3 regions of the Pleomorphomonas sp. PLEO genome follow, and region 1 is predicted to be linked to each of the others. Evidence: riboswitches for the same ligand, from Rfam matches in the RefSeq annotation. Region 1 holds a riboswitch; each other region holds the start of a gene.
The links. Region 1 has a riboswitch for thiamine pyrophosphate ahead of AB6N07_RS15870 (NIPSNAP family protein). Riboswitches for the same ligand answer to the same signal wherever they lie in the genome.
Positions count from the first base shown of each region.

Region 2: another riboswitch for thiamine pyrophosphate. It lies ahead of thiM (hydroxyethylthiazole kinase); the one in region 1 lies ahead of AB6N07_RS15870 (NIPSNAP family protein).
Region 3: another riboswitch for thiamine pyrophosphate. It lies ahead of AB6N07_RS05325 (ABC transporter permease); the one in region 1 lies ahead of AB6N07_RS15870 (NIPSNAP family protein).

Region 1 is NZ_CP166625.1:3,415,490-3,420,409, forward strand. Features, by position in the region: gene AB6N07_RS15865 (TRAP transporter large permease subunit) at 1-1,415, opposite strand, end outside; gene AB6N07_RS15870 (NIPSNAP family protein) at 1,412-1,744, opposite strand; TPP riboswitch at 1,794-1,896, opposite strand; gene AB6N07_RS15875 (aminotransferase) at 2,050-3,216, shown strand; gene AB6N07_RS15880 (asparaginase) at 3,222-4,244, shown strand; gene AB6N07_RS15885 (hypothetical protein) at 4,276-4,449, shown strand; gene AB6N07_RS15890 (MFS transporter) at 4,456-4,920, opposite strand, start outside.
Region 2 is NZ_CP166625.1:4,462,738-4,467,657, reverse strand. Features, by position in the region: gene AB6N07_RS20750 (ABC transporter permease) at 1-629, shown strand, start outside; gene AB6N07_RS20745 (monovalent cation:proton antiporter-2 (CPA2) family protein) at 693-2,471, shown strand; gene thiM (hydroxyethylthiazole kinase) at 2,480-3,286, opposite strand; TPP riboswitch at 3,348-3,451, opposite strand; gene AB6N07_RS20735 (amidase family protein) at 3,545-4,774, opposite strand.
Region 3 is NZ_CP166625.1:1,209,268-1,214,187, forward strand. Features, by position in the region: gene AB6N07_RS05320 (ABC transporter substrate-binding protein) at 1-414, opposite strand, end outside; gene AB6N07_RS05325 (ABC transporter permease) at 435-1,208, opposite strand; TPP riboswitch at 1,301-1,415, opposite strand; tRNA gene AB6N07_RS05330 (tRNA-Glu) at 1,618-1,693, shown strand; gene AB6N07_RS05335 (TIGR02281 family clan AA aspartic protease) at 2,259-2,954, shown strand; gene AB6N07_RS05340 (hypothetical protein) at 3,709-4,605, shown strand.

The sequences.
Region 1 (4,920 bases):
ACGGCCAGCAGGAAAACCAGCGGCGCCGACGAGGCGACGAGGAGGCCGATCGCCGCCGTCTCTCGCCCTGCCTGGAGAAAGGCGGCTAGGGTCGCCTTGCGGCCGCCCGGCACGGCCAGCGCAGCGATGAGCGCATAGACCGAGGCGACGGCAGCGGCCTCGGTGGGCGTGGCGATACCAAGGCGGATGCCGAAGAAGACCACCAATGCCAGACCGAACACCGGTACCGCGGCGACGAAGGCGGCAATGCGCTCGATCCGATCGGCAGACGGACGGCTCGGTGTGTCGGCGGAAAAATGCAACATTGCCGCCATGGCCGCCGCCAGGATCAGGCCAGCCACCAAACCACCTTCAAACAAGGCTCCCACCGACAGATTGGTGGCCGAAGCAAGCAGCAGGAAGGCGATTGATGGCGGGATGATGTTGGGTAGCACCGCCGTGGCAGCGACGATGGCGGCCGCCTTTTCCGGTTTGACGCCATCCGCAATAAGGGCCGGCGCCAACACCTTGGCACCAAAAGCTGCATCGGCGATCGACGAGCCGGAGACGCCGGAAAACAACAGATTGGTGACGAGTGTCGCCTGCGCCATGCCGCCACGTCGATGACCGACCAGCGCCGAGGCGAAGCTGACGAGACGATGGGCGAGGCCGCCGGCGTTCATCAGCATGCCGGCCAGCAGGAAGAAGGGAATGGCGAGGAGCAGGAACTTGCCCATGCCGGAAACCGTCTGCTGTACGATGGCGGCTTCTGGTAGACGGGCGCCGAAGGGGATGGCAACAGCAAGTCCGACGATCAGCGCGTGGACGAAGGGGGCTTCCGCCGCGAGGGCGAGACAGACAGCGGCGCAGGCAACGAGGCTCGGCAAGCCGACCGGCTGCAAGACGGGAAGATGAGGCAGGGTCGCGAGGCCGGCGCCGCCCGCAATGACGGCGAGGCTGCTCGCCCAGGATCGGCCACTGGCGAGGGAGCCGAGGATCAGATGTGCCGCCGCCAAAGCGCCACCGATGGCCACCGGCCAGAAGCGCCAGCTTTCCGGCGTGTCCAGGGTTGGCGATATGCCGCCGATCAGCGTGGCCACCTTGGCGGCGCCGAGCATCAAGACCAGTGCCGCGGCCAGCGTGACGGAATCGGACAGGATATCGGCGACTGCGCGGCCCCTCGGGCCGAGTTGGCGAGTTACAACGTCGATGCGCATGGCGAGTGGGCCGCTGGCGCAAAGCGGCAGTCCGAGGAAGACCAGCGCCGTGTGCAGAAGGATGCCGAGATCCTCGGTCGCGACGAAGCCGGTTGAAAAGACATAGCGCAGCAGCGTGGCGCCGAACACCAGAACGAGCAGCGCCGCCAGGATAGCCGCCAATAGGCTGGCGAGCAGGCGGTCGATTATTGAAGACAAGCGCGCAGCAAATCGCCTCATGGCCGCACCCCATTGCCACCGAGTGGTGAGAACCAGGTGGGATTCAGGATGCGGCTCCGCATCGCCCGCACAAAGGGCGCCGCCTTAGCGCGAAAGGCCTGCCAGGCTGGGTCGGCTTCCATGCCGGCACGCCGTCGCTCGCGGTCGGCAAGGTCTTCATACTGCCAGATATGCACGACGTCATTGACGGCGCCGATATCCTGCGTGAACCAGCCGATCAGCGTGCCGAGGTGGCCCGTCTGGATCGCCATGCCTTCGTCGACATAGAGATTGAGATAGGTGCCGACATGCGCCGGCTCGATGGTGTAGGTGCGTTCGTCGAGAATCATGATCGTTCTGCCGTCATTGGAAATTGCGGGCGGCGGAACGCTTCAGGCTGATGTCTGCATGGCTCTATCCCTCCGCCGGCATGACCCGGATCAGGTTCGTCGGGTTGGAGAAACTCCTCTCAGCCCCGGATGGGGCACCCCGTGAGATGCCATGAGCTTAGCCGGATGAGCTCAGTCACGCCATAGGCAAAGACCTCGATCCGCAGTGGCAAGCCATGCGCCGGGCGGGACGCTGAACGGCAAACCGCTTGTGGGGCTGGCGAGGCTCCACTAGGGTCGCCGGGTTTGCAGCGAATGATCTTGAGATGAAACTCACCAATCCCATCTTTACCGGCCTTCCGACCACCATCTTCGAGGTTATGTCGGGTCTTGCGCGCGAGACCGGCGCCATCAACCTCGGACAGGGCTTCCCCGATGTCGATGGTCCCGAAGAGGTGCGCCGCGTCGCCGCCGAGGCCTTTCTCGCGGGACCCAACCAATACCCGCCGATGATGGGCCTGCCGGCCCTGCGGCAGGCGGTCGCCGCCATCAACAAGCGCTTCTATGGTCTCGATATCGACTGGGCCAACGAGGTGATGGTGACGTCCGGCGCGACCGAAGCGCTTGCCGATGCCATTCTCGGCCTCGTCCGTCCTGGCGACGAGGTGGTGCTGATCGAGCCGCTCTATGACAGCTACCTGCCGATCGTCCTGCAGGCTGGCGGCATCCCAAAGCCGGTTCGCATCGCTCCTCCGAATTGGGAGCTCGATGCCGACGAACTGGCAGCCGCCTTTTCCGACCGCACCAAGGCGATCCTGATCAACACCCCGATGAATCCGGCGGGCAAGGTGTTCTCGCGGCAAGAACTGGAACTGATCGCCGGCCTCTGCCAGAAGCACGACGCCGTGGTGATTTCCGACGAGGTCTACGAGCATCTGGTGTTCGATGGTCGTCGCCATGTGTCGCCAATGCAGCTTCCCGGCATGCGCGATCGCGTCGTCCGCATCGGCTCGGCCGGCAAGACCTTCTCGCTGACCGGCTGGAAGGTGGGCTATGTCACTGCGGCACCGGCCCTGATGGAGCCAATCGCCAAGGCGCATCAGTTCGTCACCTTCACGACGCCGCCGGCGCTGCAGACAGCGGTGGCACATGGGCTTTGTTTCGGAGACGACTATTTCGATGGGTTCATCTCCGGCTTGCAGGCCAAGCGAGACCGCCTCTCGACCGGCCTTTCGGCGCTGGGCTTTTCGGTGTTGCCGTCGGCCGGCACCTATTTCATTGTGACCGACACCGGACCGCTCGGTATCGATGACGACGCCAAAGCCTGCCTCACGATGACGCGAGAGGCGGGTGTCGCAGCCGTGCCGGTTTCGGCCTTCTATGTTTCCGCCCCGCCGAAGCGCTTTATCCGCTTCTGCTTTTCCAAGCGCGACGAGGTGCTGGACGAGGCCGTAGCCCGTCTCGCCGCCTGGATCGACAAACAGGGACGATGATTTCGATGGAAAATCCAGTTCTGGTCGAGGTGACGCGTGGCCCCATCGTCGAAAGCTTTCACTGCGGTTCGGTGGCGATCGTCGATGGTGACGGCCGCCTGGTGTTCGGTGCCGGCGACATCGAACGGCCGAGTTTTCCCCGTTCTGCAGTGAAGCCGTTTCAGGCGCTTTCGTTCGTTGAAAGCGGCGCGGCCGATCGGTTCGGCTTCGGCGACGCGGAGCTGGCCCTTTCCATGGCATCGCATAACGCCGAGCCCCGGCATGTCGAGACCGCCCGAGCCATGCTCGCCGCTGCCGGGCTCGACGAAGGGTGCCTTGCCTGTGGTCCCCACTGGCCGGCGCGTCATGACGATCAGGGCGAATTGTATCGCCGCGGGGAAAAACCCGGCCGCATTCACAACAACTGTTCGGGCAAGCACTCCGGCTTTCTCTGCACCTGCGTCGTGACCGGTACCGACCCGCGCGGCTACGAGCGGGCAGAACATCCGGTGATGCGTGAGGTGATCGCCGCTGGAGCCTCGATGACCGGAACGCCGCACGCCACCGATATCTGTGGCATAGACGGTTGTTCGATCCCGACTTTCGCCGTTGCGCCCCGGGCGCTCGCCCACGGTTTCGCCCGTTTCGTGACCGGTGTCGGCCTCACGGCGACGCGCTCTCGCGCCGCCGAGCGGCTGAGGCTTGCCGCCGCCGCCGAACCTTTCATGGTCGCCGGTACCGGGCGCTTCTGTACCCGGGCTATGACGGCCCTTGGTAGCCGCGTCCTGGTCAAGACCGGAGCCGAAGGTGTTTTTATCGCAGCGATCAAGGAGCTCGGCCTCGGGGTTGCCATCAAGATCGACGATGGCGCCGGGCGAGCGTCGGAGGCGGTGACGGCTCGAATTCTCATCGATCTCTTGAAACTCACCCCCGACGATCCGGGTTATGCTGAGATGCAGGATCTCGCCAATCCCCCGGTCAAGACTTGGGCTGGCGACGCGGTCGGCGAAATTCGCGTGACCGAAGCGCTTGCTGGCGTTACAGGCTGAGCGGCGGGATCAAGGCGATACGGAGGGACGGATGGGCGAGGTCGTCAAGCTCGACAAGAAGGCACGCGAGGCGCGCAAAAAGGCCGAGGCCGCCCGAGCGGCGGGCGCATCGGCTGGCAATCGTCCGCCGGCTGGCCGAATGGTTGCCGCCATCGTCGGCGGGTTGATCCTCGTCCTGATGATTGTCGTGACTTTCGTCCTCTGATCTTGCTCAGGCAGCCTGTGGCAGCGGAGCGGCCGGTTCGCGCTTACGCTCGATGGTGAGGCAGAGAGCCGCCGCTACAAGGCAAAAGCCGCCGGCCACAACCAGCGCCGGCATGTAGCTTTCCAGATCGGTGCGGCTCCAGCCGGCACCATAGGCGGCGGTGGCGGCACCGAGCTGATGGGCGGCGAATACCCAGCCAAAGACGAGACCTGCCTTCTCGGCGCCGAAGCGCTCGGCGGCGAGCTTTACCGTTGGCGGTACGGTCGCGACCCAATCGAGGCCGTAGAAGACCGCGAAACCGGCGAGCAACAGCGGATCGAATCCGGTGAGCGGTAGATAGAGCAGGGACAAGCCGCGCAGGCCGTAATACCAGAACAGCAGCCAGCGATTGTCATAGCGGTCGGAGAGCCAGCCTGAAAGCAGCGTGCCGACGAAGTCGAACACGCCGACGAAAGCCAGGAAACCCGCCGC
Region 2 (4,920 bases), 1.0 Mb from region 1:
TGGCCATTGTCGAACCGTTGCGTGTTACCACCGTCGCGCTGTTCAACCCGACCGGCGGCTATGCGAGTTTCGTGCTCCCGGCCGTCTTCGTGCTCATCCTGCAACAGACGCTCTTGATGGGCATCGGTAATCTCAAGGCCGGCCGTCGTCCCACCGGAGCCGTTTCCACTTTGGCCGACGCAATCGTCTATGTCGGCCTATATAGCCTGTGGGCGGGCGTTGTGCTGGTGCTGCTGCCCTGGGTTTATCGGCTACCCAGGATCGGCGATGTCGCCGTCATGTACGCGGTGGTCGTGCCCTTTCTAGCCGCCGTCACCGCCATGGGGCTCGCCATAGCCCGACTGATTCCCACCAAGGAAGGTGTCATCTTTTTCCTGGTCGTGCTCGGCATGCCGCTGTTTTTCCTGTCCGGTGTCTCCTGGCCGGCCGAGGCCATGCCAAAGCTGCTGCATGCCATCGCCTTCGTTATTCCCTCAACGACGGCGGTGCCGGCTCTGGTGCGCGTCAACCAGATGGGCGCTGACCTGAAGTCGGTCGAAACGACGATTTTCATCCAGCTCGGTCTCTGCTTTGCTTACTCAATGCTCGCCTTAATTGTGGACCAGGCCAAGCGGAGGCCCGCTGCGTGACGCGGCTTGCGTGTCGGGACGGTTTCGGATCACACTCGGGTAAACACTGAGACGAGGTGTGGTATGGCGGCGGCGGGTCTCGGGGCGACGATTGGCCCGGTTGTAGTGCTTCTCTCGGCTGGCGTGCTGGCGGTCCCCCTGTTCCGCCGGCTCGGCCTCGGTTCGGTGCTGGGATATTTCGCGGCCGGTGCCTTGGTCGGTCCCTCCGCCTTTGGCCTGTTTTCTGACCCGGCCGCCATGTTGCATGTGTCGGAGCTCGGCGTGGTCATGTTCCTGTTCCTGATCGGACTGGAACTGAGGCCTCAAAAGCTGTGGGCGATGCGCGTCCAGATCTTTGGGCTCGGCCTCGCGCAGGTCGTTGTCTGCATCGGCCTGCTGACGTCCGTTGCCTTCATGGCGTTTGGGCTCCCGCTTATTCCTGCTTTCATCGCCGGTGCCGGCTTCGTCCTGTCTTCGACGGCGGTCATCATGTCGATGCTTCAAGAGCGAGGCGAGCTGGCCAGTGTCGACGGTCAGAAGGCGGTGTCGATCCTGCTGTTCGAGGATCTATCCATTGTGCCGCTGCTGGCTCTTGTGGCCTGGCTGGCTCCGGACGATCACGGTGGCGCTGGTTGGCTCGGCGTCGGGCTCGGCGCGGCAGCCGTGGCGGCGCTGCTCCTGGCCGGTCGGTATCTCATCGATCCCTTCTTCGGTCTGCTCGCCCGCGCTCGCGCACGAGAGGTGTTGACCGCCGGTGCGCTTCTGGTGGTGCTGGGTTCAGCCCTTCTGATGGAAGCGGTCGGCCTCTCCATGGCCATGGGCACCTTCCTCGCCGGCGTCATGCTGTCGGGGTCGAGCTATCGGCATCAAGTCGAAGCCGATGTCGAGCCGTTCAAGGGCCTTTTGATGGGCCTGTTCTTTCTGGCCGTCGGCATGTCGCTCGATATCAGGGTTGTCGTGGAGCGCTGGCCACTGCTGATCGGCCTTCTCCTCGCCTTTGCCGTGGTGAAGGGGATCGGCATCTATGCCGTGGCGCGCCTGTTTGGCTCCCGCCATCGGCAGGCTTTCCGCCGCGCCCTGATGTTCGCCCAAGGTGGCGAATTCGCCTTCGTGCTCTACACGGCGGCGGCCGGCGGCGGAGTTATCGCGCCCAGTGACGCTGCTCTCTTCGCAACGGTGATCATCCTCTCCATGGCGCTGACGCCACTGGTACTCGTCGTTTCCGGCCACTTCCGCCGTGAGGAGGAAAAGTCGCTCGATGGTGTCGAAGAGGCGCGCGATCTGCGCGGTAGTGTGCTGCTGATCGGGTTCGGCCGCTTCGGCCAGATCGCCGCGCAACTGCTGCTGTCGCGCGGGGTCGACGTCTCCATGATCGAAAACGATCCCGACCGCATCCGCGAGGCAGGGCGGTTCGGCTTCCGCATCTTCTACGGCGATGGTACGCGACTGGATACGCTCCAGCATTCCGGCGCCGCCGAGGCCGAGGTGATTCTGGTCTGTGTCGACGATCGCAAGGCGGCGAACCGTATCGTCGAACTCGTCAAGGCCCACTTCCCGTTGGCGCGGCTGCTGGTCCGCTCCTACGACCGCGTCCACTCGATCGAACTGATCCGCGCCGGTGTCGACGTCGAGGTGCGGGAGACCTTCGATGCGGCTCTGCGCATGGGGGCCGAAGGTCTGCGCGCGCTCGGCTGTAGTGAGGAACGGACTGTGGAGGCACTCGCCACCATCCGCCGGCTCGATGCCGAGCGTCTGGTGGCTCAGGTGCAGGGCGGCGTCATGGCCGGCCGCGATCACCTGACGACGCGGCCGGTGCCCGAGCCCCTCGTGACGCCCAAGAAGGTGGCGGCTGAGGAAGGGTAACTGTTGCCTTATACCTCTCGGATCGCCGCGTTGGCCTGGAGGCCGGCGAGATCCAGCGCGTAAAGCGCGTCACAGAGTTCCTGCGGCAGGAAGCCGGGTCCCTTGACACGCTTGCCGGCGATGGCACCGGCCGCCGCGTAGGTGGCAAGCGCTGCCACCGTGCCCTCGAATGCTGGCGCGACAGCGACAAAAGCACCGACAAGGCCCGTCAACGAGCAGCCGAGCGCCGTCGACAGCGGCATCAATTCGTGGCCACCGTCGATGGCAACGGTGCGCGTACCGTCGGTGACATAGTCAATCTCGCCGGTAACGGCGACCACCGCTCCGCTCGATCGGGCGAGCGCAATGGCGCTGTCGAGTGCGGCGTTGGAACTTGCTGAACTGTCGACCCCCTTCGAGGCAATGCCGGCGACGCCCGAGAGCGCCATGATTTCCGAGGCATTGCCACGGATCACGGTCGGCCCCATGGCGACGATGTCGGCGGCGGTGGCGTTGCGGAGACGGGTCGCACCGACGGCGACAGGATCGAACACGACAGGCTTGCCGGCTGCCTTGTAGACGCTGGCCGCGAGCTTCATCCCGGCGATCCAGTCGGACGACAGTGTGCCGATATTCAGCGTCAGTGCATGGGCGATCCGGCCGAAATCCTCGACCTCGTCCACCGAATGCACCATGGCTGGTGAAGCCCCGGCGGCGAGCAGCACGTTGGCCGCGATGGACATCGCTACGAAGTTGGTGATGTTGTGTACGAGTGGCCGTTCGGCGCGCACCTTCTCATGAAGGGCATGAACATCGGCAAGTGTCAGGGTGGTCATCGCGGGCTCCTTCGACGACGATCGCCCGCGGACAAGAAGACGTGTGGCTGCCGGACAGGCCGGGGCCGCTCGCCTCAATCCCTCCGTCGGCATGATCCGGATCAGGTTCGTGGGGTTGGATCGCTCCTCTCAGTCCGGCCGAGCCGGACACCCCCTTGAGACGCCGTGAGCATAGGCGGGGAGGGAGGCAAGCGCAAGCAAGGAGCCCAATGGGCTGGCGTAGCTCTGCTCGTGCGCTCTATCAACGGGTGGCTAACGCTACGCTCGGCAGTCTGCGTCCTCGCCCAACATCTCTTGAACTGCTGCAAGCAGGAATTCGTCCTGATAATGCCCCGCTGCGAAGGACAGCCCCACCGGACAGCCCTCTACTGTCAACACCGGAGCGGATATTTCGGGCAAGCGGCCTACGCCGGAGAAGGCAGTAACGGTCATTGTCCGATCGTAGAAATCCAGCACATTGTCCAGGGTCGTCAGCGTCCCTTTCTTGGGGGCGATCACTGGTGTCGTCGGAAAGCAAATGACAGTGCCGGGAACGAGATAGGCATTGATCGCCTCAAAGAACCGTTCGCAACGCACAAGGCTCTCGAGAGCAGCAACTCGGTCGAAACGCTGGACGTTGCCGTAGGCCATGGTGAAGGTATAGCCGAGTTCCGGCTTGGTTGCCTCTATCCAATTGCCGACGGTGCTCTGAAACTCGGCCGTTTGTAGGTCGCGTAGCGCTCTGGTGTTGCAGTCGCCCAAAGGAGTATTCCCTCCGGCGATCTGTGAGAAACGCAGGGGCTCCACAGTGATGCCGACGCTGTCAGAAATCCGCTCTAATGCGGAATAGGCCTGGTTTTGTACGGCCTTGTCGGAAATCTCCAGCGCATCGACGAGGAGCAGGAGGCGCTGCAGGGGAGCGATCGACCTATTGCTGCTACGCAGCAAGACGCGGACAGCCGCGTTCAGATTCTCAAACCGCGCTGCCAAGACACCAACCGTGCTCACGCTCGGCATGAAGGGTAAAACGCCAGCCTCCGATATTCTGTGGAGCGATGGGCGCATGCCCCAGACCCCACATAGACTTGCCGGCACCCGGATAGAGCCGCCCGAGTCGGTGCCGATCGAAAAGTCCGCTAGACCGTTGGCAATCGAGGCTGCCGATCCGCTGGAAGAGCCGCCCGGAACTCGGTCTGGCGCTTTCGCATTGCGCGGCGTTCCAAAGAACTGGCTTTCTCCGTCTAGGCTGTAGGTAAACTCGTCTGCCACAACCTTGCCGATGCAATGTGCTCCGGCCGCAAGCAACTGATCAACACAAACAGCATTGTGAGCAGGTGCCGCATGAGCGTCCCTCCACGCAGGGCTGCCATAGGACGTCTTGTGGGCGGCGATATCGATATTGTCCTTCACCGTGAAGGTCATGCCATCCAAACGACCGTGCCCGCAGGGGGGTAAATCAAGTCGCTCAACGAGAGAGCCAGACGGGTCGGATAGGGCGGTGTGTGACATGATTTTGCAATATGGCCGTGTATTCGCGGGTCGAATGACCACGATTCGCGGGACACGGACAACCCCATTCAGATGGGCGTTCCATTACCATGATCGTCTGAGGTTCTTAGCCTCAGAGGTGCCACGAATATTTTCAATCTGAAATA
Region 3 (4,920 bases), 2.2 Mb from region 1:
GGCATCCTCGAAACCGGATACCGAATAGCCGATTTTGCGGCCCTTGAGGTCGGCCAGCGTCTTCACCGGCCCGTCTTTGAGGGCGATCAGCGTATTCAGCGGCGTCTCGATCAGCGTGCCGAAGCGGACGAGCGGCAGGCCGGCATCGACGTCGAGGTCGAGGCTGGGCTGGTAGTGCAGCGCCACGTCGGCCTGGCCGGCGGCGACGAGACGCGGCGGCGCTGACGGATCGGCCGGGGCGATGAGGTCGACGTCGAGGCCGTGGGCGGCAAAGATACCCTTTTCCTTCGCCACCACCAGCGGCGCGTGGTCGGGATTGACGAACCATTCGAGCAGCACGGAGAGCTTGTCGGCGGCGGCCGCTGGGCTGACCGCGAGCATGAGGGCGGTGGCAAGGGCGGGAAGAAGACGCATCGATAGATCCTTTCGGGAGGTCAGTCTTTCTCGATCCAGGGAATGAGGCGGAGGGTCAGCCGGTCGACGGCGATCTTGATGAGCAGCGTCGCGGCGGCCAGCACGCCTAGGGCGGCGAACAGCAGCGGCGTCTGCATGCGGGCGTTGGCCTGCACCATCAGCAGGCCGAGGCCGCGCGAGGCGCCGACCCATTCGCCGATCACCGCGCCGATCGGCGCGTAGACGGCGGCGACGCGGATGCCGGTGACCAGCGCCGGCAGGGCGGCCGGCACGCGGATCAGTCTCATGGTGCGAAAGCGGCCGGCGCCGGTGAGGCGGGCGAGGTCGAGGAAATGCGCCGGTGTGCGGCGAAGGCCGTCGGCAAAGGAGGAGGCGACGGGAAAGAAGATGACCAGCGTGGTCATCACCACCTTGGAGGCGAGGCCGAAGCCGAACCACAGCACCAGGAGCGGCGCCAGCGCGAACACCGGCAGTGCCTGACTGACCACCAACAGCGGCGACAGCAGCCGGTTGGCCAGCGGCGAGGCGGAGACGGCAAGGCCGGCCAACAGGCCGAAGGCGATGCCGGCGGCAAGGCCGAGCACGGTTTCCGCCAGGGTGACGCCGGCTTCCGCCAGAAGGCGCGGGCCATAGGCGGCATAGGCTGCCACGACATCGGCCGGCGACGGCAGCAGGAAGGCGGGCAGGGCGAGGCCGGTCGCCGCCGCCTGCCAGAGGATCAGCACGGCGGCGAACGAGATGAGCGCCTGAATGGCGACACCACGGCCGGCGGCAAGCATCGTCTTCGGGCGCATCGCGGTTCCCATCATTCGCCGTGCCCTAAAAAAGGGCGGATGGGCCACGAGCGTTGGGGGAAACATGGCCGAAGGACCGCGAATAACGCGGCGGGGCCATGAGGTTCCGTTCCTTCGCCGGCATGACCCGGATCAGGTTCGAAGGGTTCGACCCGCCACGCGGATCATCTCAGCCTTCCCGGATGGAAGACACCCCTCGGAACGCCCCTGTTATGATCGTCGGCGGCGGCGATGTCCAGCGGCAAGACGACGGGTCGCCACGCCGGGCGTTCGCCGGAGGGCGGGAAATCGGGGAACTGACAACGGCTTGGCGAGGCGCGCCGGGAAAGCCGAGCCGGAAAACGAAATTCCCCTTGCGCTCTCAAAACGCCTTCGCTATATCCGCCCCACGCTCTTAGAAGCGTGCCGCGCTCCCATCGTCTAGCGGTCCAGGACGTCGCCCTCTCACGGCGAAAACACCGGTTCGATTCCGGTTGGGAGTGCCAATTTTTCAAATTGTATATTACGGTATGTCTGTCTAGCGGCTTAGTCGTTGGATTATGGTGGTATGTGTGTATTTGAAGGATGCCGCCGGACTTTGCCGACTTCCGGTCATTGGAGACTACATTCCGCTCTTCCCATCGCCCTTTGGGGATTTTCCTCAACGATTGTGCTGTTGCGGGCCGCGAACTCTTTGGATTTGACCGTTCCTTTTAAGAGCAGGCGCTGTATCGTATGGTCATAGCAACCTAAGCTATTGCGTTCGGTGGGACCCCGATGAACAGGGCTGTTGTGTTTCTCGTCGCTGCGTGTCTCGGATGGCCTCTTACTGCCTTGGCTGCGCCAACACTGGGTCTACTCTGCATTCCGAAGCCCGATCCCCTGGGGCCGGTGCCGGACCCAATCGACACAATCTCTGTTACTTACCGGGACGCGGTGTGGACAGTGGTCCACTCAGCTGCCTCGGGGAAATTCTATGTTCGCTCAGAGCAATATGACATCAAGGACACGTCGGCAGAGGGTACCTCGTGGGGATGGGTTGGCTTTCACAAAAGGAAGAAAAACGTTGGCATGGTGTCGGCAACCTACAAGCTTGGAGATGGTTATGTTTATGCCGAGACGGTTGCCGATACTGCGACGGGCAAAATTCTGGCCGAGGTGAGCGCGCGCTGTATTGAGCGGTCTTCGCTTGCTGGCAATTTTGAACTTCTTGACACCGCAGTGAGAGTCAACTCGCCGCTTGCGGAACAAAGGCCTGTCAGCAGACCCAATCCGGATCGTCAGCAAGATTTTGCGCAAAGACACCCAGATCTGGGTCTGTCTGCTCAATTCAATATGTCTGGCGGGACCCCTCAGGTTCCTGTCCTGATAAATGACAGACTAAGCCTTGATTTCATTATCGATAGTGGTGCTAGTGACGTATCCATCCCGTCGGATGTGGCGCTGACGCTTGTGCGGACAGGCACCATTGCTGATAATGATTTTCTGGGGGCTAGCGATTACACTCTTGCCGATGGAAGAACGTCCTCAGCCAGCCGCATAAATATTCGCTCGCTTTCTATTGGTGGCATTACCATACGGAATGTCACTGCAAGCGTAGCCAATGCGGCCGGACCGCTGCTGTTGGGAGAGAGCTTCCTCACTCGTTTGCCGAAATGGACTATAAATAACGAAACTCGAGCATTTGAGTTCGACCGTCCCGATTTAGCCGAAATGGGGCCTTCACCCATAGGGCCGTCTCGTGGCCAGAGTGCGATGAGGAAGTAACCTTTGCCTTAGCGAACTGTCTCACTGCGAAATACCCGGCAGTCATGATTTTTCTGACGAGGAGCGGCGCGAACGGCTGCGCGACATAATGAGGTTAGGTCATCAAAGCTCGCTAGCTATCTCGCGCTTTACCCGAGCAAGGAGTTCGCGCTGCTATCACCGGACAGTGGCCAATCAGTTTACCGTCTGGCAGCCCGCCTGGGCAGAGGTGATCTCGATCACAAATAAGAAGGCGAGGCTAACCGGAGCGTTTCGATCCGTCTTGCTCCAACACAATTGTGGATGCTCTTCGCGCCGCGCTTTGGATTGGCTGTAAGGCAACGACAGCTGGGCTGGTATCTTGACCCGCGCCCGAAGCGTTCAAAAATTAGGTGGACTTGAAGGCTCGGGCTCAAGTGATCGGATATGAGCGTGTGGCCTATTTCTAAATCTTCGCGGCCGTCCGCTTTTCAAATGTCGCGGCGTTCTGCGTCACAACCAATGGATCATATACCTTTCTTCATCAGGATAGTGCCCAAGGCCTTTATTCGACGCGTATTTTGGCTCTGCAAAACACCGCTCAGTAGTTCCCTTGGTTATTCATGCAATCTTTAGTTTACAAAAATTTAAGTCGCCAAAGTTATTTAGATTTATGGAGCATCAGTCGATCAGGTTGGACCCTCTGGCGGCCCAGCGATAGCTCCTGATGTTTTTGCTGGAACGACCTCCTCTCCACCGGGTTGTTTCGGCGTGGGCGATGCTCTCGGAGTTCGAAATGCCCAATACCGCACTATATCGCCGACAGGCCCCGGTATCCGCCGCCGCCACGCCCCAACCGGCCAGGGCGGATCTTTCACCGCTTGGCGGCTCCGAGATCCAGGTCTGGGAGGGCACCGGGGTTTTCAGCGTGTGTCGATCGATTTTTCTTCGCACGCGTCTCGAGAGCTGGATCAAGGCGAGCCGATTGGCGGGGGCGGCACCCCTCCTGAAGGAACTTTATGGCTTCGAGGAGGAAACGCATCTCGATGACGCCATGTTGCTTTTGCAGCAGGGCGACGACTTCCTCTACGTTCATCAGGGCACGAAATCTGTTCATGAATATGGGCGGATTTTTCGCGGGGTGCTTTTGTCCACGATCCCCGGCACCATGAGCCAGTCGTTTCGGCGCCACTACAATTTGACCCTCGGCGACATGAGGCCGCGCTATATGCAGTTCCGAACTGACTTTTCCGCTCGCCACGTCCGGTGGGAGCGTATCGCCCTGCCGCTCGTTTCCGATGAAAAGCAGACGACCAAGTTTCTTCTGCTCTATTCGGTGCCGCTCGACGACAAGATGGAGATCTTGCAAGCCACCTTCGACAGGTCGGCCGTGGGGATGGTCGCCGCCGCGAAGACGATCGGCGAGGAAAAGACGCTGGAAGACGCGGCGGTTCTCTTGGTCAACCATCGGGCCCGCTCCATGCTGGGGATCGAAGACGACATGCTGCCCCTGTCCACGGTGCGCGACCTTCGGGCCTGGGTGCAAAACGTGAGGAAGTGGGAGCAAGTCGGCGAACCCAAGACCACTTCGGGAAAGACGATCCTCGGTTTCAGAGACAAGGAAAAGGCGAAGAACATCACGGTGGTCATCGAGCCGATCGAACACTTCGTCATTTTCCATCTGATCGACTGATGCCAATTTGCAAAGCCCGAGCGGGGCGATGGCCTTGCCGTTGTAGCTGAAGAGATCGAGATCGAGGGCAGGGCCTCCATGACGCGGGTGTTTCGTCAGGTCAGGCAGGCGACCGCGAATCTTGGTCAGCAGTTTGTGGTGAACGCCGACATCCAGATAACCGGGGTAGGTCCGCCAGTCGCGGCGTTCGCTGGCATCAGCCGCGGCGTCCGGGGCTGAGTGATCGCGGCACGCGCCTGTTCGGGACAAAAGACGGGAGCCCAGAAACGACGAACGCCGCGACTGGGGGAGTCGCGGCGTTCATGCGGCCGGCTG